DNA from 3 places in the Pseudoalteromonas sp. 2CM39R genome. Region 3 is predicted to be linked to each of the others. Evidence: riboswitches for the same ligand, from Rfam matches in the RefSeq annotation. Region 3 holds a riboswitch; each other region holds the start of a gene.

The links. A riboswitch is a leader RNA that binds a small molecule or an ion and turns the genes downstream of it on or off. The one in region 3 is predicted to bind cobalamin.
Region 1: linked by a shared signal. The riboswitch ahead of MTF66_RS20995 (TonB-dependent receptor domain-containing protein) and the one ahead of MTF66_RS16665 (TonB-dependent receptor domain-containing protein) in region 3 are both predicted to bind cobalamin.
Region 2: linked by a shared signal. The riboswitch ahead of MTF66_RS23590 (ABC transporter ATP-binding protein) and the one ahead of MTF66_RS16665 (TonB-dependent receptor domain-containing protein) in region 3 are both predicted to bind cobalamin.

Annotation. Positions count from the first base shown of each region.
Region 1 is NZ_JALNTM010000009.1:278,318-286,448, forward strand. It holds gene thiI (tRNA uracil 4-sulfurtransferase ThiI) at 1-1,452, shown strand, start outside; gene MTF66_RS20975 (ketopantoate reductase family protein) at 1,568-2,461, opposite strand; gene MTF66_RS20980 (VanZ family protein) at 2,454-2,804, opposite strand; gene MTF66_RS20985 (YajQ family cyclic di-GMP-binding protein) at 2,962-3,444, shown strand; gene MTF66_RS20990 (hypothetical protein) at 3,588-3,827, shown strand; cobalamin riboswitch at 3,993-4,147, shown strand; gene MTF66_RS20995 (TonB-dependent receptor domain-containing protein) at 4,181-6,034, shown strand; gene msrA (peptide-methionine (S)-S-oxide reductase MsrA) at 6,183-6,716, opposite strand; gene MTF66_RS21005 (efflux RND transporter permease subunit) at 6,801-8,131, opposite strand, start outside.
Region 2 is NZ_JALNTM010000011.1:249,652-257,782, reverse strand. It holds gene ung (uracil-DNA glycosylase) at 1-333, opposite strand, end outside; gene MTF66_RS23610 (cobalamin-binding protein) at 330-1,178, opposite strand; gene cobO (cob(I)yrinic acid a,c-diamide adenosyltransferase) at 1,178-1,777, opposite strand; gene MTF66_RS23600 (cobyric acid synthase) at 1,770-3,251, opposite strand; gene MTF66_RS23595 (iron ABC transporter permease) at 3,251-4,261, opposite strand; gene MTF66_RS23590 (ABC transporter ATP-binding protein) at 4,263-5,075, opposite strand; cobalamin riboswitch at 5,149-5,279, opposite strand; gene MTF66_RS23585 (porin) at 5,337-6,266, opposite strand; gene MTF66_RS23580 (LysR family transcriptional regulator) at 6,430-7,299, opposite strand; gene MTF66_RS23575 (DUF413 domain-containing protein) at 7,389-7,763, shown strand; gene MTF66_RS23570 (response regulator) at 7,850-8,131, shown strand, end outside.
Region 3 is NZ_JALNTM010000007.1:59,577-67,707, reverse strand. It holds gene MTF66_RS16680 (efflux RND transporter periplasmic adaptor subunit) at 1-1,053, shown strand; gene MTF66_RS16675 (efflux RND transporter permease subunit) at 1,057-4,155, shown strand; gene msrA (peptide-methionine (S)-S-oxide reductase MsrA) at 4,230-4,766, shown strand; gene MTF66_RS16665 (TonB-dependent receptor domain-containing protein) at 4,842-6,689, opposite strand; cobalamin riboswitch at 6,726-6,891, opposite strand; gene MTF66_RS16660 (YajQ family cyclic di-GMP-binding protein) at 7,158-7,640, opposite strand; gene MTF66_RS16655 (VanZ family protein) at 7,792-8,131, shown strand, end outside.

The DNA of each region.
Region 1 (8,131 bases), on a different contig from region 3:
AAATTTATCGTCAAATTACACCCTGAAATCGCGATCAAGAGTAAATCTGTTCGTAAGCGTTTTACCAAGTTATTAGAAAATAACATTAAGATCGTTTTGCGTCGTGTTGACGAAAAAGTTCAGGTAAGAAACAACTGGGACAATATCTCTGTTGTTAGCTTGCTAGAATCTGAGCAAGTTCGCTTAGATATTATCGATGGCTTAAAACGCATTCCAGGTATCGTACAGTTTATTGAAGTAACAGAAACAGACTTCGATTCAATCGACGATATTTACCAAAAAGCACTTGAACTAATCGGCCACACGATTGCGGGCAAAACATTCTGTGTGCGTTGTAAACGTTCTGGTAAGCATGATTTCACATCGAGCGATGTAGAGCGCTACGTAGGTGGTGGTTTAAACCAGCATGTTGAAGGTGCGCGCGTTAAATTATCTCACCCTGAAGTGACTGTTCGCTTAGAAGTACGTGATGATAAAGCATACATTGTTACTCAAACTCACTTAGGTATGGCGGGCTTCCCGTTGCCAACACAAGAAGATGTACTATCGCTTATGTCGGGCGGTTTTGACTCTGGTGTTGCAAGCTATCAAATGATCCGTAAAGGTGCACGTACTCACTTCTTGTTCTTTAACTTAGGTGGTGCTGCGCACGAAATCGGTGTTAAGCAGGCGAGTTATTATATCTGGAAACAGTTCAGCTCTACTCATAAAGTGAAGTTTGTTACTGTTGATTTTGAACCTGTTGTAGCAGAAATCTTAGAGAACGTTGAAAACAGTCAAATGGGTGTTGTGCTTAAGCGTATGATGATGCGTGCCGGTAGCCAAGTTGCAGAAAAACTAGGTGTACAAGCACTGGTAACAGGCGAAAGTATTGGTCAGGTATCAAGCCAAACATTGGCTAATTTGAGTGTGATTGACCGTGTGACAGAAACTTTAATCATTCGCCCGTTAATCCAACACGACAAGCAAGATATAATCAATATTGCGCGTCAAATCGGCACGGCTGAAATGGCAGAAAGCATGCCTGAATACTGTGGCGTAATTTCTAAAAAGCCAACGGTTAAAGCTAAAATCAAAACCATTCTTGCCGAAGAAGCTAAGTTTGACTTCGACGTGCTAAATACAGTTGTTGAAAATGCGCGTGTGATGGATATTCGCGATATTGACACCGAAGCAAAAGAAGAAGTTAAAGAAGCTGAGTCTGTATCTGATTTACCTAAAGGAGCGGTTGTTGTTGATATTCGCTCACCTGAAGAAGAAGATGCAAACCCACTAGAGCTTGAAGGTATTGAAGTTGTGCATTTACCTTTCTTCCGCTTAGCGACTAAATTTGGTGACTTACCAAAAGATAAAGAATATTACTTATATTGTGCTAAAGGTGTGATGAGCCAGCTACAAGCGCTGATCTTGCACGAAGAAGGTTTTAGCAACGTAAAAGTGTATCGTCCGTAAGGGATGGTAATAAAAGCGCGACATGTTCGCGCTTTTTTAATGCCTGAAATAATTACGAGAAACGAGAAGCAAGTAACTTTACTCTTTCTCCTTTCCCCTAGTAACTAGCAGCTAATTAACTTTTTATTTTTACCATGCTCAGCATGGCCTGATTATAGGGAGTTTTTACCCCTAACTTAGCGCCTTGCTCGCACACATAACCACAAATTGCATCAATTTCTGATTCTCGATTATGGCTGATGTCTTGCTGCATAGAAGAAAAGTTTTCAGCGGTGGCTGTCATCACAGAATAGGCTTGATCCAGCGCCTCGCTGAGTTTTACTTTAACCCCTTGTTTATTAGCTACCAGGCACGCTTCACTAAGTAAATTGATTATGCGCGTGCTAAATTGCGGTGCACGTAGCTGGCCATTTTTTACGTTATGAATCGCTGTTAACGGGTTAATAGCAATATTCACTAACAGTTTTTGCCATCGCAATGAGTGAATATCATCGCTCACTGAAAAGTGTGGTAAGTAACTAAACTGCTGCTTAAGTTCACCGAGGTTTTCGCTTGCAGCTGTATTACATGCACCTAACACGCTTTCGCCATTACCTGTATGGCTCACACTATAAGGCGCTGTTTTAAAACCAGCTAAACGCGTTGTTAAAAACGCTAACCCTTGCGTGTTTAAAAGCTGGGCATTGAGCTCATCGACATTCCCCATGCCGTTGTGAGAAAGAACGATTTGGCATGCTTTACTGAGGTAAGGTTTTACTTGTCCAAAGGCAGTTTGCACCTGAAATGCTTTTACTGTTATTAACACCAAGTCAAAGGGGGCTGATTGACTTAGCTCTTTGTGATTAATGATACGGGCTTTGATAGGGTGTGATTTACCATTACTCGCTTGATAAAAACGCGTGGTCAGGGTCGGCTTACGGGTCAGTAATGTAATGTCATGTTGCGCAGATAAAAAATGGCTAAACAATAAGCCAATCGCACCGTCGCCAACAATTAAAATGTTAGCCATTACGTTGCTTACTACCTAAATGAAAACCAAGTTTAATGATAAAGTAACTTACAGCACCAATAAAGTCAGCGACAAAATCCCCAACCGAAGCTTGACGGTAAGGCAGCATATCTTGCATAAACTCTATGGCTGCACCATATCCGGCTAACAGTAAAATTTGCACCATAAGTGGCAATTTAAAGGCTTTATCCATCACCATGGCCAGTACAAAGAAAATACCAAAATGCGCCACTTTATCAACGTGTGGAAAGAGGTTGCTCACCCCTTTAATTTCTTTGGCAAATAAAATTGTAAAGCCAATAATGCTGGCTAAAAAGATAACTTGGTAAACACGCCTTGTCACAATAAACCCTAAAAATGCCGAAATTGAATGGCCAGTATATCAAACAATTTTTGCATCGCACCTGAACAAGTTGGATAAAAATAGAAAGAATCTATAAATAAGCGTTATAATTGCCAACCATAAATGAATTTAAAAAAGACTATGTTAGGAGAACCCCATGCCTTCATTTGATATTGTTTCTGAAGTAGAAATGAACGAAGCGCAGAATGCAGTAGATAATGCAAAGCGTGAACTAGAGACGCGTTTTGATTTTCGTGGTGTTGATGCATCAATCGAACTAAGTGACAAAGTAATTAAGTTAAAAGCAGAAGCACCACAACAAGTTATGCAGCTTTTTGATATTCTTGCTGCGAAAATTTCAAAGCGTGGTTTAGATGTATCTAGCCTTGAGCTTAAAGATGAGTCGCGTAGCGGTAAATACGTAATGCGTGACGTTGCTCTTAAGCAAGGTATTGAAAAAGACGTAGCGAAGAAAATCGTTAAGTTAATCAAAGACTCAAAGATCAAAGTACAAGCTGCTATTCAAGGTGAAGAATTACGTGTAACTGGTAAAAAGCGTGATGATTTACAAGAAGCAATGCAAGTTGTTCGTACTGCTGATTTAGGTCAACCATTCCAGTTCAAAAACTTCCGCGATTAATACTCTATGTTTTTAGCTTTAAGCTGTAAGTTTTAAGCTATAAGCCTACAAGTTTCTGAACTTTACAAGGAGCGTATTTTGAGACAAATATTAGGTTACAGAGAAAAAGATATCTTCTAGCTATTTTCAGCTAGAGGATATTTATGTCAGTAAAAAACAAAGCAATAGATCGTAATAAACACGGTAAAATAAACAGAAAATATACAGGCCCACACAGTACTTATTTTTACCAACAAACACCAAGCTGGTGGGTGAAAATGACGATGACCAAGCCAAGAAGACGTTTAAATAAAACTCTTTGTAAGCTTGTGCTGAATGGTGCTGACCCAGAAGGAATTGTTTTTCCGTTAGGAAACTCGAAACCTCATGAGTATTTCTGGTAATCATTGTTTTATAAAAGCCAATCAGCCTCGCTGATTGGCTTTTTTACTTTCGGCTTACAGCTTAAAGCTTAAAACTTTATTTTAGCAGTATAGCCGTCCATTGACTTTCTTCCCCAAAATCATCACAATAACGGCCTATTTTCGAGGTGCTTGCTGTATCTTCAGATACGTTTTATTTCAAAGGGTGAAATAGTCGCAAGATAATCGGGAAGTCGGTGCGTTTTCAGGGAGAAAACAATGCCAACACTGCCCCCGCAACGGTAATGTATATGCCATGCATGTACAGAGTCCGGAGACCGGCCTTGAAGTAACTTACTATTCGCGTGTGCGGTGGGCACAGGCTAGGGGATATCATGCTAAATAAATCTGCGTTAGGCGTAGCGGTTGCTGCTGCGTTGTCTTTTTCTGTATCTGCTGACGAGCAATCAATCGAGCATATCACAGTTACTGCCAATAAATTCGAACAATCAATTAATGATGTATTAGCCAGCGTTACTGTCATTGACCGTGCTGATATTGAAGCAAGCTATGTTCGTGACTTACCAAGCTTACTGGCCACCCAAGCAGGCTTTCAAATTAATGCCAATGGTGGTTTTGGGCAAAGCTCAGGTGTGTCATTACGTGGTGCAAGTTCTCGTCATACACTTATTTTAATTGATGGTGTACGCACCGGCTCTGCAACACTTGGCTATAAAAGTATTAGCAATATTCCTTTAAACAGTATTGAGCGTGTTGAAGTAATTAAAGGCTCACGTGCTGCTGTATATGGTTCTGATGCGCTAGCTGGTGTGATTAATATCATTACGCGTAAAGCACAAAATACGACCTTAGATGTTACTTTTGGCTCAGACTCTTACCAAGAGTACCAAGTAGCGACAGGTGGCCAGTTTGCGGGTGTTGATGTTGCAGTTAATGCTGGTTATGAAAAAACAGATGGATTTGATGTTCTGCAAGGCTTAGCCCCAGATGAAGACGGCTACGAGAACAAAAACCTTGGCTTTAATCTAGGTTATCAAAATGAGCAGTTAGGTGAGTTTTTAGCGCAAGCACAATACTCAGAAGGCGAAGCAAAATACGATAGCGCTTATAGCCCTGCAGACAGCACTGTAGAAAAAGGTGAATTCGAAAATTACCAAGCTTCACTAGGTTGGAAAAAAGCTTTCGAAAAACACAGCCATGCCATTGATATTGCAATATCAAGTGATAGTTCAGATGACTCACGTATTGATTACACAGGCGCAACGGTGGTCGATAAGTTTGAAACTGAGCGTGAGCAAATCGATTACAATGGCCAATACTTTTTCAATCAAGCTCTGACTCTTAGTGGCGGTTTGAATTGGTATAAAGATGAAGTGAACACTAACTCTGGTACTTACTTAAAAGACAGCCGTGAAGTATTCGCTGCGTTTGTTGGCGCTTATTATGACGACGAACAAGTGCTGGCAAACCTAACCGTTCGCCAAGATGATGATCAGCAGTTTGATGATGAAACAACTTACACCGCAGCTGTTGGCTATCACTTAAATGACATCGCTACATTCCGCGTAAGTCAAAGTACGGGTTTTAAATCTCCAACATTTAATGACTTATATTACCCAGGCTCAGGTAACCCAGAGTTAAATCCTGAAACATCAGATAACCAAGAGCTTGGTTTATCACTCAATGTGAATGATATCAGCTTAGATATTGCGATTTTCCGCAGCGAAATCGACAACAAAATCGCTTGGGCACCAAATGCATCAGGGCAGTGGATCCCAACCAATATAAACGAAGCTCGCCACGAGGGTGTTGAGTTTAGCTTTAAAAACCAAGTATTTGGCTTTGATCACAGCTTTAACTTTACCTATCTTTCAGCGGAAGATACTGAGACAGGTCAGTCACTAACCTATGTGTCAAATCACAGTGTGAATTGGTCATTAAACAAAGCATGGGGGGATTTTGATGCCGGTATCGATATGCAATACCGTGGTGACCGTGATGGCAAGTTAACGCACTTACCTTCGTATACGTTATGGAATTTAGTAGGTCACTACCAAGCAACTGACAACTTAACTGTGTCACTACGTGTAGAAAACCTATTCGATAAAGAGTACAACGCCGTTGATGCCTATGGTACAGATCTAGATGGTGATTACATCAACGACGAATTTTATTACTACAACACGGCCGAGCGTCGCCTGTTTGTAGGTGCCCGCTATCAGTTCTAATAACCACTAAGGTCTGCTGAGTTGTTTACTTATAGCGAGTAGTTGACATTAATTTGCCCGTTGATGTCATTAGTCTTAAGTTAAAACAAGCTCAGCGTTATTATTAGTTCTGCGTCTAAAAGCTCGCTACCTACTTAGCGGGCTTTTTTCATTTTAGTTTATCTGCGTAATACTGTTCGAACTTTGCAAGCTTAGGGGCAATCAGAATACTGCAATAACCTTGATTTGGGTTTTCATTGTAATAGTCTTGATGGTACTGCTCTGCAGGGTAAAAGTTTGTAAGCGGGCTAAGCTCGGTGACAATCGGCTCACGAATTTGCTTTTGTAAGGCATCAATCATGGCTTGAGATTCTGCTTTTTGCTTTTCATCATGATAGTAAATAACACTTCGATACTGGGTGCCGACATCATTACCTTGGCGGTTTAATTGTGTGGCATCGTGTAAAGTGAAGAACATTTCAAGTAGGGTGTTATAGCTCACGATACTGCTATCAAAATCAAGCTGAACCACCTCAGCGTGACCCGTTAAGCCGGTACAGATTTGTTGATAACTAGGGTTTTCAATCTCACCGCCAGCATAGCCAGAACTGACATTAAGCACGCCTTTTACGCGTCTAAATGCGGCATCAATACACCAAAAGCAGCCGCCGCCAAAAGTGGCGATTTGTATGTTGTTATCCATATTTCACTCCCTTACCGTTTTGCTGACTATAGCCGAAAAAACAAAACGCCGTAAAGACGGCGTTTTGTTAAAGCTCAAGCTCGTTTAAATTTCTTCTAACGGCTTGTCTTTTGCTTGTTGTTCTAACTTGCTCTGTAAGTACTCAGGCGACTGGGTATTTCGGGCAAGTGCGCTGTATGCTGCAGGTACTACGAACAAGGTTAGTAAGGTTGCAACAATAACACCTGTAAATACCACCACACCAATTACCATGCGACTTTCTGCACCTGGGCCACTTGCAAGAACTAGCGGTACCGAGCTCATCACTGTGGTTAGTGAGGTCATAATAATTGGGCGTAAACGTTGTGTCGCAGCTTGGCTAATCGCTTCGTTAAACTCAACGCCTTTATCGCGCAGCTGGTTTGCAAACTCAACAATCAAGATACCGTTTTTCGCACTTAAACCTATCAGCATTACGATACCAATTTGGCTGTAAATATTCAGAGTAAGTCCGGTGTACCACAAGCCAAATAGTGCACCCACTAAACCAAGTGGCACAGTAAGCATGATCACAAATGGGTGAATAAAGCTTTCAAACTGTGCTGCGAGTACTAAGAAGGTAACAGTCAGTGCCAGAATGAATACATAGGTCATTGCAGATGCGCCTTCATAGAACAGCTGAGATTCACCCTTGTAGTCAATTGCGCCGTCGATGTCGTTTTCTTCTGCTGCCACTTGATTTAAGAAGTTAAGCGCTTCTTCTAGGGTATAACCATCTGCTAAGTTCGCACTTAAAGTAATTGCGCGCATACGGTTATAACGGTTTAAACGCGATGCGGTGGCTTCTTCTTTTAAGCTAATTAAGCTATCTAGCGGCACTAATTCACCACTGCGTGATTTTAAATAGATATTTGAGATATCAGTCGGATTAGCAAAGTCTTCTTTGGTGCCTTTTAAAATCACATCGTATTCTTCACCACGGTCGATAAAGGTCGTTACGCGGCGTTGCCCTAACATGGTTTCTAGCGTGCGGCCTACATCCGATACAGAAACCCCTAAATCAGCGGCTTTGTTTTTATCAATGTTGATTAAAAACTGCGGGAATGTTTCTTTGTAATCGTGGTCGATTCTTACCAAGCCTGGATTTTTCTCAGCACGCTCAATAATACGGTCTCGCCAATCGGCTAGTTGGTCGTAATCGTTACCTTGCAGTACAAATTCAATCGGGCGAGATGAACCACCGCCACCAATACCACGGCGCATAATGGCAAACGCACGCACATCGGTCACTTCAGTCATTTTACCGCTGATTTCATCCATTACTTCCCATGTAGAGCGCTTACGTTTATCCCAGTCGGCCATACCAATAATAGCAACACCACCTTGGCCGCCCCAGCCTGGTACACGAACAAGCACTCGGCTCAATTCACCAGACT
Region 2 (8,131 bases), on a different contig from region 3:
GCTTTGTAAATAGCCATGCTCTGGCGTAATAAAACCATTAATGTCAGTCACTAACTCTTTATAAATATTTTTAAGTGAAGGCGGGAGCTTTTTAACTTCAGGCAATACAGAAAAACACAAGCCATGCGCTTGCCCTTCTCCATGGTAAGGGTCTTGACCTAATATAACCACTTTAATGTCGCTAAGTGGAGTTGCATCAAATGCGCTAAACACCCGTGGTTCTGGTGGATACACAGCAATACCGTTTGATCGTTTATTCGCAACATATTCAAGGGTTTGCTGCATATATTCTTGGCTAAGTTCGTGATTTAAAAAAGATGACCAGTTGCTCATAATTGACTCTTAATAAGTTCTCTAGATACCTCAACTTTGTCACACATTTGTGCTAACCCATCAAGCATTCTAGGGGAAAAACGATGTAATAAATCCGCGTTAACGCTAATAAATTGCTCATATTTAACCGCCGGAATTTCAGGCCATTGCTGCCAATTAACTGTAGGTATTACCCGTTTTGATTTTTCATCAGGAATAATAATAACTTGTGGCTTAGTCACTATCACGTTTTCAATGCTGATTTGTGGGTAATCTGTGTCGCTGTCGGCAAATACATTGGTTACTTGGCAGGTTTCGATTAACTGATTTATCCAGGTATTTTTTGATACCGTCATCATAGGCTCTGGCCACAGCTGATAAAACCCAGTAAGCATGGTTTTATTATGCTGCGCGGCTTTAATTGCGTTGAGCTTAACTGTAAATGCCTCAGCTACTTTTTTACTTTGCTCAATATGACCGGTTAATTGACCTAATTTTAGTATTTCCTTAGCTACGCCTTCAATAGAGCGTGGATTACTTAAATGCAATTCAATCCCTAGTCGCTTAATTTGTGCTAAATCTTCTGCCTGATTACCGCTTTTCCACGCAATGACCATGTCAGGCTTGAGCATGAGTAACTTTTCGATAGAAATGCCATTATAGCCGCCGATACGCTCAATTTTAGTCGCCTCTTGTGGGTAATCTGCGTAATCCAGCGTGCCTACTATTAGATCACCCGCCCCAATGGCATATAAATTTTCGACTATGTGTGGTGCCAAAGCCACAATACGAAGCGGCTTGTCGGCTAAGGCTTGAGGTACATAAACAGCAAACAATAACAGCCCAAGAATAATGCGTTTTAACATTAGTAATCAAAGCCTTTTAGTGCTTTTACACCCGACTCAAACGCATGCTTTACATTACGCACTTCACTTACGGTATCGGCCAGCTCAATTAAGGTACGGTGCGCAGCACGGCCAGTAATAATTACCGATTGCATTACAGGTCGGTTGTTAATTGCAGCAACCACTTCCTCAAGGTCGATATAGCCATAGGTCACCATATAGGTGAGCTCATCGAGTAATACCACATCGATACTGCTGTCGCTTAGCATCCGCTTTGACTCTTGCCATGTTGCTTGTGCTGCCGCAGTATCGGCCTCTTTATTTTGCGTATCCCAAGTAAAACCTGTGTTCATAACAGCAAATTCAACTCCAGCTCCTTGTAGTAAATTACGCTCACCACATTCCCATGTACCTTTAATGAACTGACATACCGCGGCCTTTTTACCATGGCCAACACAGCGTGCAACCACACCAAAACCAGAGGTTGATTTACCTTTGCCATTACCAGTAATAACCTGAAAAATGCCTTTTTCTTGCTGTGCCGCTGCTACTCGAGCATCAACTTGTTCTTTTACTTTTTGCTGGCGCTGTTGGTGCTTGTCGTTTGTTGATTCAGTCATTGTTATGTCCTTGGTAAATTTTAATAATTTGTTCAATGTTTAAATGTGTTTGGCACATTTCAGCGAGGCGTTCTAGCTGGCGCTCGCGATGCTCATTGATGCTGATACCACTAATTTCACTGTCTGGTTTTAGCCACTTTAATAGCAGCTCTGTAGCAGCTGCGTTGTCAAATAAGCCATGTAAATAAGTACCAGCAATAGCATTATCATCACTAATAAAACCATCAGTTTCAAAGCCATTTGGGTGTTTATTAAAGCGAATAAGTGGTTTGTTGAGCGCTTGACCTTTACTGATCCCAGCATGTATTTCGTAACCCTGACAAGCAACCTGCTGCTGGTTTAAATTGAGTATTGCATTTACTTGGCTTAGCACTTTTTGCTCACCTAAAATGGTATTAAAATCACTAAGCGCTAACCCAGCTATTTGCCCTAATGATGATTCCACCGCATTAGGGTCACAAATCGTATTACCTAGCATTTGCATACCGCCGCAAATACCCAATACTTTGCCACCATAGCGTAAATGGCGTTTTATTTGCTGATCCCAGCCTTCATTTTTTAAAAATACCAAATCGCTAAGTACATTTTTACTGCCAGGCACAATAATTAAATCAACATCAGGAATTGTTTGAGTATGGCGCACATAGGTTATATTTATATTTGGGTGTAATCGCAGTGCATCAAAATCGGTATGATTACTAATATGAGGCACTAGCAGCACCGCAATATTAATGCTGGCCTCGGTCACATTATTATCTATGGCAACGGCATCTTCGGCATCAAGTGCTAAATCGTGTAGGTAGGGTAACACCCCTAACACAGGTTTACCTGTGTACTCTTCAAGCCAATCTAACCCGCCTTGTAATAGGCTAATGTCACCACGAAAACGGTTAATCACAAAGCCTTTTACCCGTGCTTGCTCTGATTCGCTTAATAGCGCCAAAGTCCCTACTAGGTGAGCAAACACACCCCCTTTATCAATATCAGCAATAATAATAACCGGGCAATCGACCTTTTCGGCGTAGCCCATATTGGCGATATCGTTTGCGCGTAAGTTAATTTCAGCTGGGCTACCAGCCCCTTCAACCAACAATAAGTCAAAGCGTTTAGCTAAACGGTTATGCGAGGTTAATACCGCTTCCATAGCCACTTTTTTATAGTCATGGTAAGAGTCGGCTTCCATATTGCTAATAGCCCTACCATGAATAATAACTTGCGCGCCGGTATCACTATTGGGTTTGAGTAATATCGGGTTAAAGTCTATTTCAGGTGCAACTTTTGCCGCAACGGCTTGTAATGCTTGTGCTCTACCAATTTCACCGCCATCATGAGTTACGGCACTATTAAGCGCCATATTTTGCGGTTTAAACGGCGCAACATTAACACCTTGATTAGCAAACACTCTGCAAAGTGCTGCAACCAGGGTACTTTTACCTGCATCTGAGGTAGTGCCTTGTACCATTAGTGTTTTCATTATTGAACCACCAGCTGACGCTTACGAAAATACAATATACTTAAAAAGAATAGACTGCCGATAGCCGCCGTGATCACTCCGATTGGCAACTCTTGATTACTTAATAGTGAGCGAGCGAGCACATCGACCCACACCATAAATATTCCCCCGACTAATCCGGTCATTAATAATCCAACGCGGCTACCTTGAGAGATAAAAAAGCGCACTATGTGTGGCACCATCAAGCCAACAAAACCAATACCACCACAGTTGGCAACTAACACGGCCGTGATCAACGAACTTAAAATAAGCATTAAAATTCTAAAACGATGTACTCTTACGCCAAGCGTTGTCGCACTTTCATCGCCTAACAACATGGCGTTAAGCTGACGCCTAAAACCCAACATGATTATTGTACAGACTATAATGACTAAGACAGGTAGCAGCAGCGACTGCCACTGTGCTTTAGCAAAACTACCTAAAGTCCAAAATAAAATAGCCGCGACCGCTTGTGGATCGCTCCAATAAAGTAGCAAACTAGTAAAAGCACTAAATAAAAATGATAGGGCTACCCCCGCCAATAACATCGATTCAACTTGGGCATTACGCTGGCTGCCAGCAATTAAAATTAATAATCCCATCGCCACTAAACTACCGGTTAATGCCGCCCCAGATAGCGCAATACCCGCCCCAGCTCCCACAAAAGACATTAGTATAACCACACCTAATGAAGCGCCGGACGAAATACCAAATAAATAAGGATCTGCTAAGGGGTTACGGGTGACTGTTTGTAGTATTAAACCTGCAATCGCTAAGCCACTCCCAGCTAAAAAAGCCAGTAAAGTACGTGGCATTCTTAATTCAATAATAATACGGCTGGTAAATGAAGCCTCGTTTGAAAAGGTTAAGCTTTGATAAACATCTGCGAGCGACGTGGGTGCCGCACCAAAACTCAGTGCAATAAATAAACTTAATAGTGCGCATAGTAGCGCAGCGATTAATGCAACGGTATGGTTAGAAAAAACCGTCATATTATTGGTATCCATAATAATAAGTAATATGAGGAATAGCCTCACCCGAAGCAGCTACTTGAGGGTGAGTGCTCACTTGTGCACAAACGCCAAACACCTCATCCAGCATCTGCTCAGTGACCACTTTATTTGGCTTACCTGCATCAACAACTTTTCCATTTTTAATAACCACTAACTCATCACACATAGCAGCAGCTAAATTTAAGTCATGAAATGACGCAAATACCGTGATCCCTAGAGATTTAGCCAGCTCCATCAGTTGAATTTGATATTTCACATCAAGGTGACTAGTTGGTTCATCCATAATAAGAAGTTGCGGTTGCTGCACAATAGCGCGGGCAATAAAGGCTCGTTGCTTTTCACCGCCAGATAGCGAATCAAATAATTGAGTACTATGAGATTCAAGCCCCACATGGCTAATAGCCTGAGCTATTTTTTGTTTATCTGCTTGGGTGGTCGAACTGAATAACGTTTTATGTGGCGTAAGCCCTAGAGCCACAACATCGAATAACGAGAGGTTAAATTGCGACGGTGTTTCTTGGAGCACAACGGCAACTTGCTTGGCGTAGTCTTCGCTTTTTAGTTGCCAAATATCGGTGTTATTAAATTTAACCTCTCCCGCTGACGGCTGATTAAATCGATACAAGCACCGCAGTAAACTCGATTTTCCCGCACCATTAGGACCAATTAAGCCAACAAACTTGCCACGCTCAATACTCACATTAATATGCTCAAGGATTAAGGTGTTACCCACTCGCCAAGAGACATTATTAACGGTTAGAAGTGCAGTTTTTTTAGCGGTTTGAGTGTGCAAAAAATTATCCTAGGCAGAGAAAACCCACACTCAGTACCACAAGTACCAAAAAGAAAATGAGTTAACCCGCTCGTTATATGAAGTTTTAAGGCACTTGTATCTGACTTACAGTAAAACTGTTCACAGTTACGGGTATAGTTGAGGAGTTTCACCTCATTCCAAATGCTTGGCTATTATGCGCAGATAAGTAAATAATTTAAAGCAAAAAAAACCGCACTCAGCTGAGTGCGGTTAAAAGGGAGTGTTTTAACTAAGTATTAGTTAAAACTTATATTCCATACCTAAACCTAGGTAATCTTGGTCAACGTTGTTGTCCATATCAAAACTTGAGTAAAAGCCAAATACCTTAAGGTTTTTGTTTAGCTTGTGATCAACACCTACCGATACTGCGCTTTTATCATCGCTGTCATCAAAATCCATTGTTTGATATTGCACTTTAAAAGTGTTGCTACCCATTAGGTAAGCTGCATTCAATAAGTAACCGTCAGCCTCAGCGCTACCGTCTACTTTTTCTTGTGTTTGGTACATTGCGCCAAGTCTAAAGTCTTCAATTTTACCTTGAACTGTTGCACGTACTACGTCGTAACCATTTACTTCACTATCAGCAGCAACAGCAGCATATACAGCGCTCTTTTTAAGACCTGCATCGCCGTAAGTTAATGCCACTGAGTAACCATTTTTGGCATCTTTATCGTCTTCTGCAATAAATGAAGCTAACACTTTAAAGCCTTCATATGAGTTTGAAGCGTAAGATACTGAGTTACCTAAACGGTTTTCACCTTTAAACGTATTTTTAATATCACCTTCAAGGTCATTAAATAAATCAAGTTTACCTTGCGCCTGCTTTAGCGCGGTATCGTTACGGCCTATTACTACCTGACCAAATGAACCTTTAAAACCTACATATTGATTACGCGCTGAAATATTATCTTTATCGCCTTTTGAGTCAGCGTCCGACACATCAACCTGAAACTCAAACTTATAAACAGCTTCTAAACCGTCTGAAATTTTTTCAGACCCCTTAAGTCCGAAACGAGATGCATTACTTTTAATTTCAGTAAACGACCCTTCTCCATCATCAGATGATTGAACGGTTACATTCGCTTTACCGTAAATGTCTACTTCTGCAAGCGCATTAAAAGATAAACCACTAAGTAAGGCTAGGCATAGGCTCGATTTTGCAAATTTCATGTTATTTCCTCGATAAACACAATAGACTAATTTTTAAAACAGCAGCAGTGTGTCACCGCTAAATGACAAAAATATTACAAAGGACATATTTTTGTCTTTTTAAGTTAATAAAACTGCATTAAATCTGAAATCAAAATAACATCTAAAATATACCGTCTAACGACTACTTACTTTGTTTCAGTAAACTCGGTGTCATTTGCGACAGCAAATTAACCAGAGTTTCTATTAACTCTTTCTGTTCGTTATCTCTATGATAGGCAACAAATACATCTCTTGACGTATTTTCTACCCCTTTTACATGAAAAAGTTCGCCTTTTTCTAAATGGTCTTTAACTAATACCTGTGGAATAAACGCACTGCCGCCACATTGCAGTATTAAATCAAGCGCTATACGTCCGGTACTGGTTCTAAAATAAGGCGGCGTTTTACCGGTAAACTGACGCGCATGCCAAAGAGAAAACGTAGTTCCCCAATCAACATAAACATATTGATTATCAAAAAAGTTATCGCCTGTTGCGGTATCGTAGCCACTAACCGGAATAATAGGTAGTTCACAAATTCGTTCAACAACGAGTTCGTCTACTTTTGGTGGATCAAATAAAATGGCTAGATCAAGGGTGCGCTCTAATAGTAATCGAGTACTCTCTTGTTGTGCTTTTACCTCTGCCACCAAAGATACACCGGGCATAGCCGATACTATATTTGTAATACCAAACTGTAAAAACGCATCCCAAATATTAGGAGTCCCAGCCAAGCTGATTTGCTTATGCATATTATCTGCAAGTGCAACATCCACTTTGGCCCTTTGCATTCCAGTAATAATCATTTGTGCATGCGGCAACAAGCGCTCACCCGGAGCCGTTAGTTGAATATTATTGCGCTGGCGAATAAATAAATTTACGCCTAAGCCCTGCTCTAATTGACGAATTCGAAAACTCACTGCAGACTGCGTTATGTATAGGTTTTCTGCCGCTTTACCAAAATGGCGAGTACGCACCACTTCAACAAATGTTTTTAATAAATCTATGTCCAATTTTTTATCCTCACGATAAAAATTTTTTGTTTAAAAAAATAGCGATTATGACCCATACTCCAGCTAATAATTGGTATGAGGGTACAGCTATGAGCAATGATATTTCACTACTTCGTCAAGCATTTGTTAGTCAACGTCAGTTTTATGATGATCAAAACTTTCCACGCGGATTTAGCCGCAGCGGACACTTTACCTTGTTAGAGGCAAGTATTTTAGAACAGCACGGTGTTGTTTTAAAAAGTTTGTATAACAAAACAGTTGAGCCGCAAAACGAATATCAACAACAATTTGTAAATGCAATAAGTGGCATCATAGAGCCAAGTAACCCCATTGAGCGAGCATGGGTTAAATACTTAAAGCTAACAACCTGCAAAACAAAATTTCATACATTATTTGGTCGCTCAAAAATTTCAGGGCCAACACCAATCAGCCAAGATTATTATTCTGAGGCTGACAATCTATAAGTCATTACAATAGTTGCTTTTTGGCGTTTTAGCAGTTACAACTTGTATAAGCAAACACTTTTGCAAAATTTAAACAAGGCTGTTACGTGACGCACAGAATACTTATTATTGAAGACACCCCTACTATTGCGCGAGTGCAAAAGCATATCGCGCAAAAAGCGGGCTACGAGGTTGATATTGCTCAGTCGCTGGCTGAGACTAAAGAGCTGATAAGTAAACATGCTTACTTTTGCGCAGTGGTAGACTTTATATTACCTGATGCCCCACAAGGGGAAGCGGTTCCCTGCACCGTTGCAGCAGATATTCCTACCATAGTTATGACAGGCAATATCGATAATCAAACTCGCGATACCGTCGAAAAATACCCT
Region 3 (8,131 bases):
ATGCACTCTAAACAATCCGGCAAAGCCCTATTTCCATTTATTATTTCGGTACTAATAATTTTTAGCGTTTATTTATATTTGCCCGCATCACAGGGCGAGCAAGCTGATTACTCGGCAATGACAACACAAGTCTCTGCGCACACTGTCGAGTCGCAAGAAAATGCCATTATGATTGAAGCCATTGGCAGTGCCCGTGCTAATCAGGCTATTTACATTAAAAGCGCACAAAACGATTATGTCACCAGCATTTACTTTGAAGACGGCGACTTGGTCAGCAAAGGACAAAAATTAGTGCAACTGCAAAACCAACAAGAACAATTTGCAGTAAAAGAACTTAGCATTAATTTACAAGAAGAAAAACGCCAATTAGCTAGGCTTACCGAACTTTCTCGCTCACAAGCGACTGCCAAGTCGTTACTTGAAGAACAGCTAGCCCGTGTTGATGCCAGCGAAGCTCAACTTGAAAGTGCCAAAACTAAACTCAATGAAATGGCTATTACCGCGCCTTTTTCTGGGTTACTGGGTAAACGCGAAATATCGGTAGGCGCTTATATTAGTAACAGTACGATAATTACAACCTTAGATGATATCAGTATCATAAAAGTTGATTTTAAAGTGCCTGAAAAGTATTTAGCTCAACTGAAAAATGGAATGACGGTTCGCACTCAAAACGATGCTTACCCTGATCAAACCTTCACCGGTAAAGTAACCCATATAAGCTCACGTATTGATTCAATCACTCGCAGTGTAGAAGTAACAGCTAGTTTTGCTAATAAATCGGGTTTACTTCGCCCTGGTATGCTACTTAAAACTGCACTAGAGCTAAGCAGCAATCAAGCGCTCATGGTGCCTGAAAAAGCAATTATTCCTCTGCAAGATAAACACTATGTTTTTCAAATTGAAGATGGCATAGCTAATCGCATAGAGGTACATATTGCAAGTAGAAATAATGGCTGGGTTGCAATAGACAAGGGGTTAAAGAACGGCGAGCAGATTGTTACCGAGGGAATAATCAAAATCCGCTCTGGTAGCAAAGTAAGCGTTAAGGGGTAACACGTGAAAATTACCGATACTAGCGTCAAACGCCCCGTTTTTGCGATTGTTATTAACTTACTGTTACTCACTTTTGGCTTAGTTGCTTTTAGTATGCTGCCTTTGCGTGAGTATCCAGATATTGAAACACCGATTGTAAATATTAGTACTGAATATACCGGTGCATCTGCTGAAATTATTGAAACAAAAATAACCCAAGTTATCGAAAACCGTATTTCGGGGATTGAGGGTATTAAAAGTATTAACTCATCGAGTCGTAATGGCCGCTCAAACATTACCATTGAGTTTAATATTAACCGCGACATAGACGATGCCTCTAACGATGTACGTGAACGTGTTGCACGGGCATTAGACAGCCTACCAGAGCAAGTACGCCCTCCTGAAGTATCAAAATCAAATAGTGACGAAAGCCCTATCGCGTGGTTTGTACTTAACAGTGAAACCATGGATTCATTGCAGCTTTCTGATTATGCACAGCGTTTTATTGTCGACCGTTTGGCCGTTGTTGATGGTGTATCAAATGTGCGTATTGGGGGAGAGCGAAAGTATGCTATGAAAGTATGGCTTAACCGCCAAGCGATGGCAGCTCGTGGCATTACCTCTAGTGATATAGAGCAAACACTTCGCAGTGAAAATGTAGAGCTTCCGGCGGGTGAAATTGAATCGGTAGACCGTGATTTTACTGTGCGCACTGCACGCAGCTATAAAAACCAACGTGATTTTCAAAACCTTGTCATTAAGCGAGGTGAAGATGGTTATTTAGTACGTCTAGGCGAAGTGGCTGACGTAAAATTAGAAGCCGCCGATGATGAAAGCTTATTTCGCGGAAATGGCCGTAATATGATTGGTATGGGTATTGTTAAACAAGCCAAAGCAAATACCCTTACAGTAGTTGATAACGCCCGCAGTGAACTAGAAAAAATAAAACGTAATTTACCTGAAGGCACTACTATAGAAGACAGTTACGACTCTTCAGTATTTATCAAAGAATCAATTAATGAGGTTTATAAAACTTTAGCAATTTCTATGGGGTTAGTAGTGCTTATTATCTTTATATTTTTAGGTAATATTCGCGCCACACTTATTCCTGCGGTCACCGTACCGGTCGCCTTAGTCGGTAGTTTTATGTTTTTATTAGCAATGGGTTATTCAATTAACTTATTAACTCTACTGGCACTGGTATTAGCAATAGGCTTAGTGGTAGATGATGCCATTGTAATGTTAGAGAATATTCACCGCCGCATAGAGCTTGGGGAGCCGCCTTTGTTAGCAGCTTATCGCGGCGCCCGTGAGGTAGGCTTTGCAATTATAGCCACCACCTTAGTGCTTATATCGGTGTTTGTGCCATTGGTGTTTATGGAAGGACGAATAGGCGCACTATTTACAGAATTTGCAATGGCGGTGAGTGCAGCCGTGTTCTTCTCCAGTATTACTGCATTAACACTCTCTCCGGCATTGTGTTCAAAGGTGTTAAAAGCTTCTGAAAAAGAAAGTAAGTTTAGCCAAGTAATGGATCGCTTTTTTACTAAATTAGAAAATGGATACCGTAACGCTTTAGCGTCAAACATGACTCGTAAATGGGGCTTAATGCTGAGCTTAGTTTTGGCTGGGTTTGTTAGTTATTCACTATTTTTACAAATACCGTCTGAACTTACCCCTAAAGAAGACCGTGGTACCTTTTTTGTACTTATGAATGGCCCTGAAGGCGCTAGCTATGAGAATAATGCCGCTAATATGGCAAAGATAGAAGAGCGCTTAATGCCTTACTCTGAATCTGGCGAACTAAGCCGAGTTTTAGTGCGAGTTCCAGGCTGGGGTGGCAGTGGTGGTGTAGCCATTGTTGGTATGGCGGATTGGGATAAACGCAAACGTTCAACCTGGGAAGTCATGGATGAAATAAGCGGTAAAATGCAAGAGGTCACCGATGTACGTGCTTTTGCAATTATGCGCCGTGGTATTGGCGGTGGTGGTTCATCGCGACCGATAGAGTTTGTTTTACAAGGTAATGATTATGCTCAGCTAGCTGATTGGCGCGATAGAATTATTAAACGTGCAGAGAAAAACCCTGGGTTAGTGCGCATTGATCATGATTATAAAGAAACCTTCCCACAATTTTTAGTCAGTATTGATAAAAATAAAGCCGCTGATTTAGGCGTATCAGTCTCAGATGTGGGACGTACACTTGAAACCATGCTTGGCCAACGCCGTGTAACCACTTTTATTGACCGCGGTGAAGAGTACGATGTAATTTTAAAGGGAACTAAAGAAGACTTTGCAAACCCTACTGATATTTCAAATATTTACCTTAAATCTCGCAGCAATGAATTGGTGCCACTCGACAGCCTTATAAGCTTGAAAGAAGAAGCCACCGCCTCGCGTTTAAACCGCTATAACCGTATGCGTGCAATTACTCTAAGTGCCAACTTAGCTGATGGCTATACGCTAGAACAAGCACTAAACTTTTTAAACAATATTGCCGCAGAAGAAAATGACATTGATGGCGCCATTGATTACAAAGGTGAGTCACAATTGTTTTATGAAGGTGCCTCAGCCATGACCTACGTGTTTGTGCTGGCATTGACCGTAACCTTTTTAGTACTCGCTGCTCAGTTTGAAAGCTTTATGCATCCGCTTGTTATTATGCTCACCGTTCCACTTGGGCTAATGGGTGCTATGTTTGGCCTGTGGAGTATGGGCTTAACACTCAATATATACAGCCAAATTGGTATTGTGATGCTCATCGGGTTAAGCGCTAAAAACGGTATTCTGATTGTTGAATTTACCAATCAGTTACGTGATAAAGGGTTGGAATTTAGTGAAGCTATTTTACAAGCCGCTACCCAGCGTTTACGTCCTATTATAATGACCTCCCTAACCACAGTTATGAGCGCGGTACCTTTGGTACTCGCCTCAGGGCCTGGCTCGGAAAGTAGAATGGTAATTGGTGTGGTGGTATTTACCGGCGTAACGGTTGCCACCATACTGACTCTGTTTGTTGTACCAGCCGCTTATTATGCCTTGGCACGTAACACGCAATCACCAGAGTTTTTACAGCAAAAGCTAGATAAACAAGCAGCTGAAAAACCACTTAAAGAGATCTAAGTCACTCTGAGCGTCGTAATTAGCAGTTACGGCGCTATTTTGGTGCATATAACCATATAATTGAGGAAGTACTTATGAGTTCGACCACACAGGTAGCAACACTCGGCGGCGGCTGTTTTTGGTGTATTGACGCAGCATTTAGGCGTGTTAGAGGGGTACTCAGTGTATGTTCTGGTTACACAGGCGGGCACACTGATAACCCAACCTACAAAGCCATTTGCACAGGCAATAGCGGACATGCCGAAGTGGTTAACGTTGAATTTGATTCAAGTGTAATAAGCTTTGAAACCCTACTCGCAATGTTTTTTACTTTGCATGATGCTACCCAGTTAAACCGCCAAGGTAACGATATAGGCACTCAATACCGCAGCGTTGTGTATTACCATGATCAGCAACAACAATTGCAAACACAGGCCGTTATTGCAGGGCTGCAAACTCATGTTAGCGAGCCTATAGTAACAGAGGTAAGCCCAGCAACCACTTTTTACCCTGCTGAAAGTTTTCACCAAGACTACTACAATGAAAACCCAGAACAAGGCTACTGTAGTATTTTAATTGCACCTAAATTGCACAAGTTTGAAACCGAATTTAGCGAGTTTTTATCTGAGTAAAAACACATTAAAGCTCTAACCAAATAGCCCAGCAATTTGCTGGGCTATTTCTTTTTCGGCAACTAAAAGTGACAATTAAAACTGGTAATTTGCCCCCACAAAGAAAGTTCTTCCTGCGCTGTTATAACCTAATAGCTCACCACTGGCAGCAAACCCTGTTGCCGCAGTAAAATATTCCTTATCAGTAATGTTTTCTATTCGAGCAGCTAACGACAAATTATCGAGCAACTGGTAATTGGCTGCTAAATTAAATACCGTATAGCCAGCGAGTTCAGAATCATAATACGCAATTGATGGACGCGATGAGCGATACTGCATATCTAAACTGGCATCAAAATCGCCCCATGATTTGGCGAGTTGATAATTAAACGATTCTGAAGGTCTGCGTGGTAAATCCGTATTCGTCTTTTCATCTGTAGCGTCTAAAAAGCTAAAATTAACAGAGTGTTCAAAGCCTAACACGGAAAACTCAGCCGACATTTCCAGCCCCTGCATAGATACTTTATCTATGTTAGTTGCAATATATTTACCTGAGTCCGCATCATAATTATTACTAATTAAATTATTGATACGGTTATCGAAAAGAGCAATATCATAACGCCCCCATTGAGTTTCTAGGGTAACACCAAACTCATTGTTTAAGGCTTCCTCAGGCTTAATATTATTATTTGGCAGGTAGTATGGGCTGTTAGTCACAAACGCATTAATTAAAGACGGCGCCCTAAATGCGGTGCCATGATTTAAACGTACCGTTACATACTGATTCGCTTTATATCCAAGTCCAGTACTGTAAGTATTTGCGCGGCCATGGAAGTCATAATCATCGGTTCTGATAACCGCATTTGCTAACCATTGTTCATGACTATAAAACGCGCCTATAAACAATGCGTTATTATCGCGTTTTTCTTCTGATGACGTTGCTGAAGAGTTTGATAAATCCTCAGACAAGTAATTAAAACCACCTGATAAATCAAGCTCTTTCGTTAGGCTATAAAGCCCTCGGTATTCAAACTCAACACGCTCTGTGCTATACACTTGCTGAACATCGGTGCCAGTTTGAGTATTTTCTTCTTGCGATACACTCAATGAAGTACTTTGGGTATATACTTCTGAGGCTTTTTTCCAGCCTAGCTTAGCGGTATAGTTTTCAAAATCGTAGGCATCGTTACCCCATGCGTTATCATACTGCGCTTCACCTTCACTGTACTGAGACTGTAAGCTCAACTCACCTAGTTCAGCCAGTTCATACGCTAAATTAAAGCCAATGTTTTTATTTTTGTAGCCATCATCATCGTGATCTTTGGTATATTCAGCCACAGGATCTTTGCCAGTAACATCAAAACCATCTGTCTCTTCATAGCCTAGATTATAATTAAAGCTAAGCGCCTCTTTTGCAAGCCCACCAGCAAGCTGATAATTACTGTAACTATGACTGCCCAAATTAGCCGAAAGCGTATTATTTGAGGCTTTACGGGTAATGATATTAATTACTCCGGCTACCGCATCAGAGCCATAAATAGCTGCTCTGGCACCTTTAATAACTTCAACACGCTCGATACTATTAACTGGAATATTAGTTAGCGATACACTACCTGAGCTTGCATCGCTCACTCTTACGCCATCAACCAATACTAAGGCATATTTAGCGCTAGCACCGCGAACAAATATATCTGCTTTTTGACCTAATCCGCCGTTACGGACAATATCAATACCAGCTATGGTATTTAATATTGCAGGTAAGTCTCGGTAATTCGCTTTTTCAATATCAGCGCGGTCGATAACTGCCACACTTGCTAATACATCATTTATAGGTTGTTCAAATTTATTTGCAGTAACGGTTATTCTTTCAATGGTTTGTTCTGCAGATGCAGAAAAAGACAGTGCCGCCGAAATAGCCACACCCAATGCAGTTTTATTTATCATGATGTTCCCTATCTCTGCCCACCGCAAAGATGTTAGTAAGTAAGATTACATCAAGGCCGGTCTCCGGACTCAGTTACCATAATAAAATACAGCATAACTTTACCGTTGCGGGGGCAGTGTTGGGATTGACTTCATCAATGAAAACGCACCAACTTCCCGATTATCCTACTAAAAAAATCACACCTTTGAAGTGTTTAGCAAGCACCTTGAAAATAGGCTGCTATTGTTATCTGTTTACTTAAAAATGTCAACGGACGTCTAAACATCTACAATTTGATTTTTGGGGTTCGGGGTTCGGGGTTCGGGGTTCGGGGTTCGGGGTTCGGGGTTCGGGGTTCGGGGTTCGGGGTTCGGGGTTCGGTAATTATCATAGATTCAAAAATAAAAAAGCCAAACAATATAGCGTGTTTGGCTAAATACATGTTGCTTTGAACTAAGCGCCTATAGTGCCTAGCTCGAAACAATAAATTAATCGCGGAAGTTTTTAAACTGAAATGGCTGACCTAAATCGGCAGTGCGTACAACTTGCATAGCAGCTTGTAAGTCATCACGCTTTTTACCCGTTACGCGTACTTCTTCGCCTTGAATAGCCGCTTGCACTTTTACTTTAGAATCTTTAATGGCTTTTACTACTTTTTTAGCCATATCTTTTTCGATACCCTGCTTTAGTGCAACGTTACGAAAAACATTTTTGCCTGCGCGAGAAATATCTTGTAGTTCTAGGCTCGCAACGTCCATTCCACGCTTAGAAACTTTCCCAGCTAAAATATCAAACAACTGCATAACCTGAGCATCTGCTTCAGCTTTTAATTTAATTGTTTTATCGTTTAATTCAATTGAGGCATCGACCCCTCTAAAATCAAATCGTGTCTCTAATTCACGATTGGCATTATCAACCGCGTTTTGTGCTTCGTTCATTTCTACTTCAGATACAATATCAAATGAAGGCATGATGTTCTCCTAACTAGCTAATCTTAATTTTATGCGGCAATTATAACGTTAAAATGATAAACCTTTACATTTTTCTGCATCTTGTTCAGGTGCGATACTAATTTAGTTTGATATACTGAGGCTTCTTTTTTATACGATTTTAGGATTCTTCGTGACGAGGCGTGTTTACCAAGCTATTTTTTTAATTAGTATTGTCGCATTTACCTTCTTATTTGCTAAAGAGGTAAAAGGGGCTGCAAACTTATTTCCGCATGTAGATAAAGTGGCGCATTTTGGTATTTTCTTTTTACTTGCCATTATAATGGATAAAGCCTTTAAACTGCCTTTATATGCACAAATATTGCTGTTAGCCGGCTATGGTGCCGCAATAGAAATTATGCAAGATAGCCTCCCTTACAGACAAGCATCACTGGCCGATTTTGTTGCCGACTTTATTGGTGCGGCGAGCTACTTTTTAGCTAAAGCCCTATTAACACTACGTAAAAAGAAGC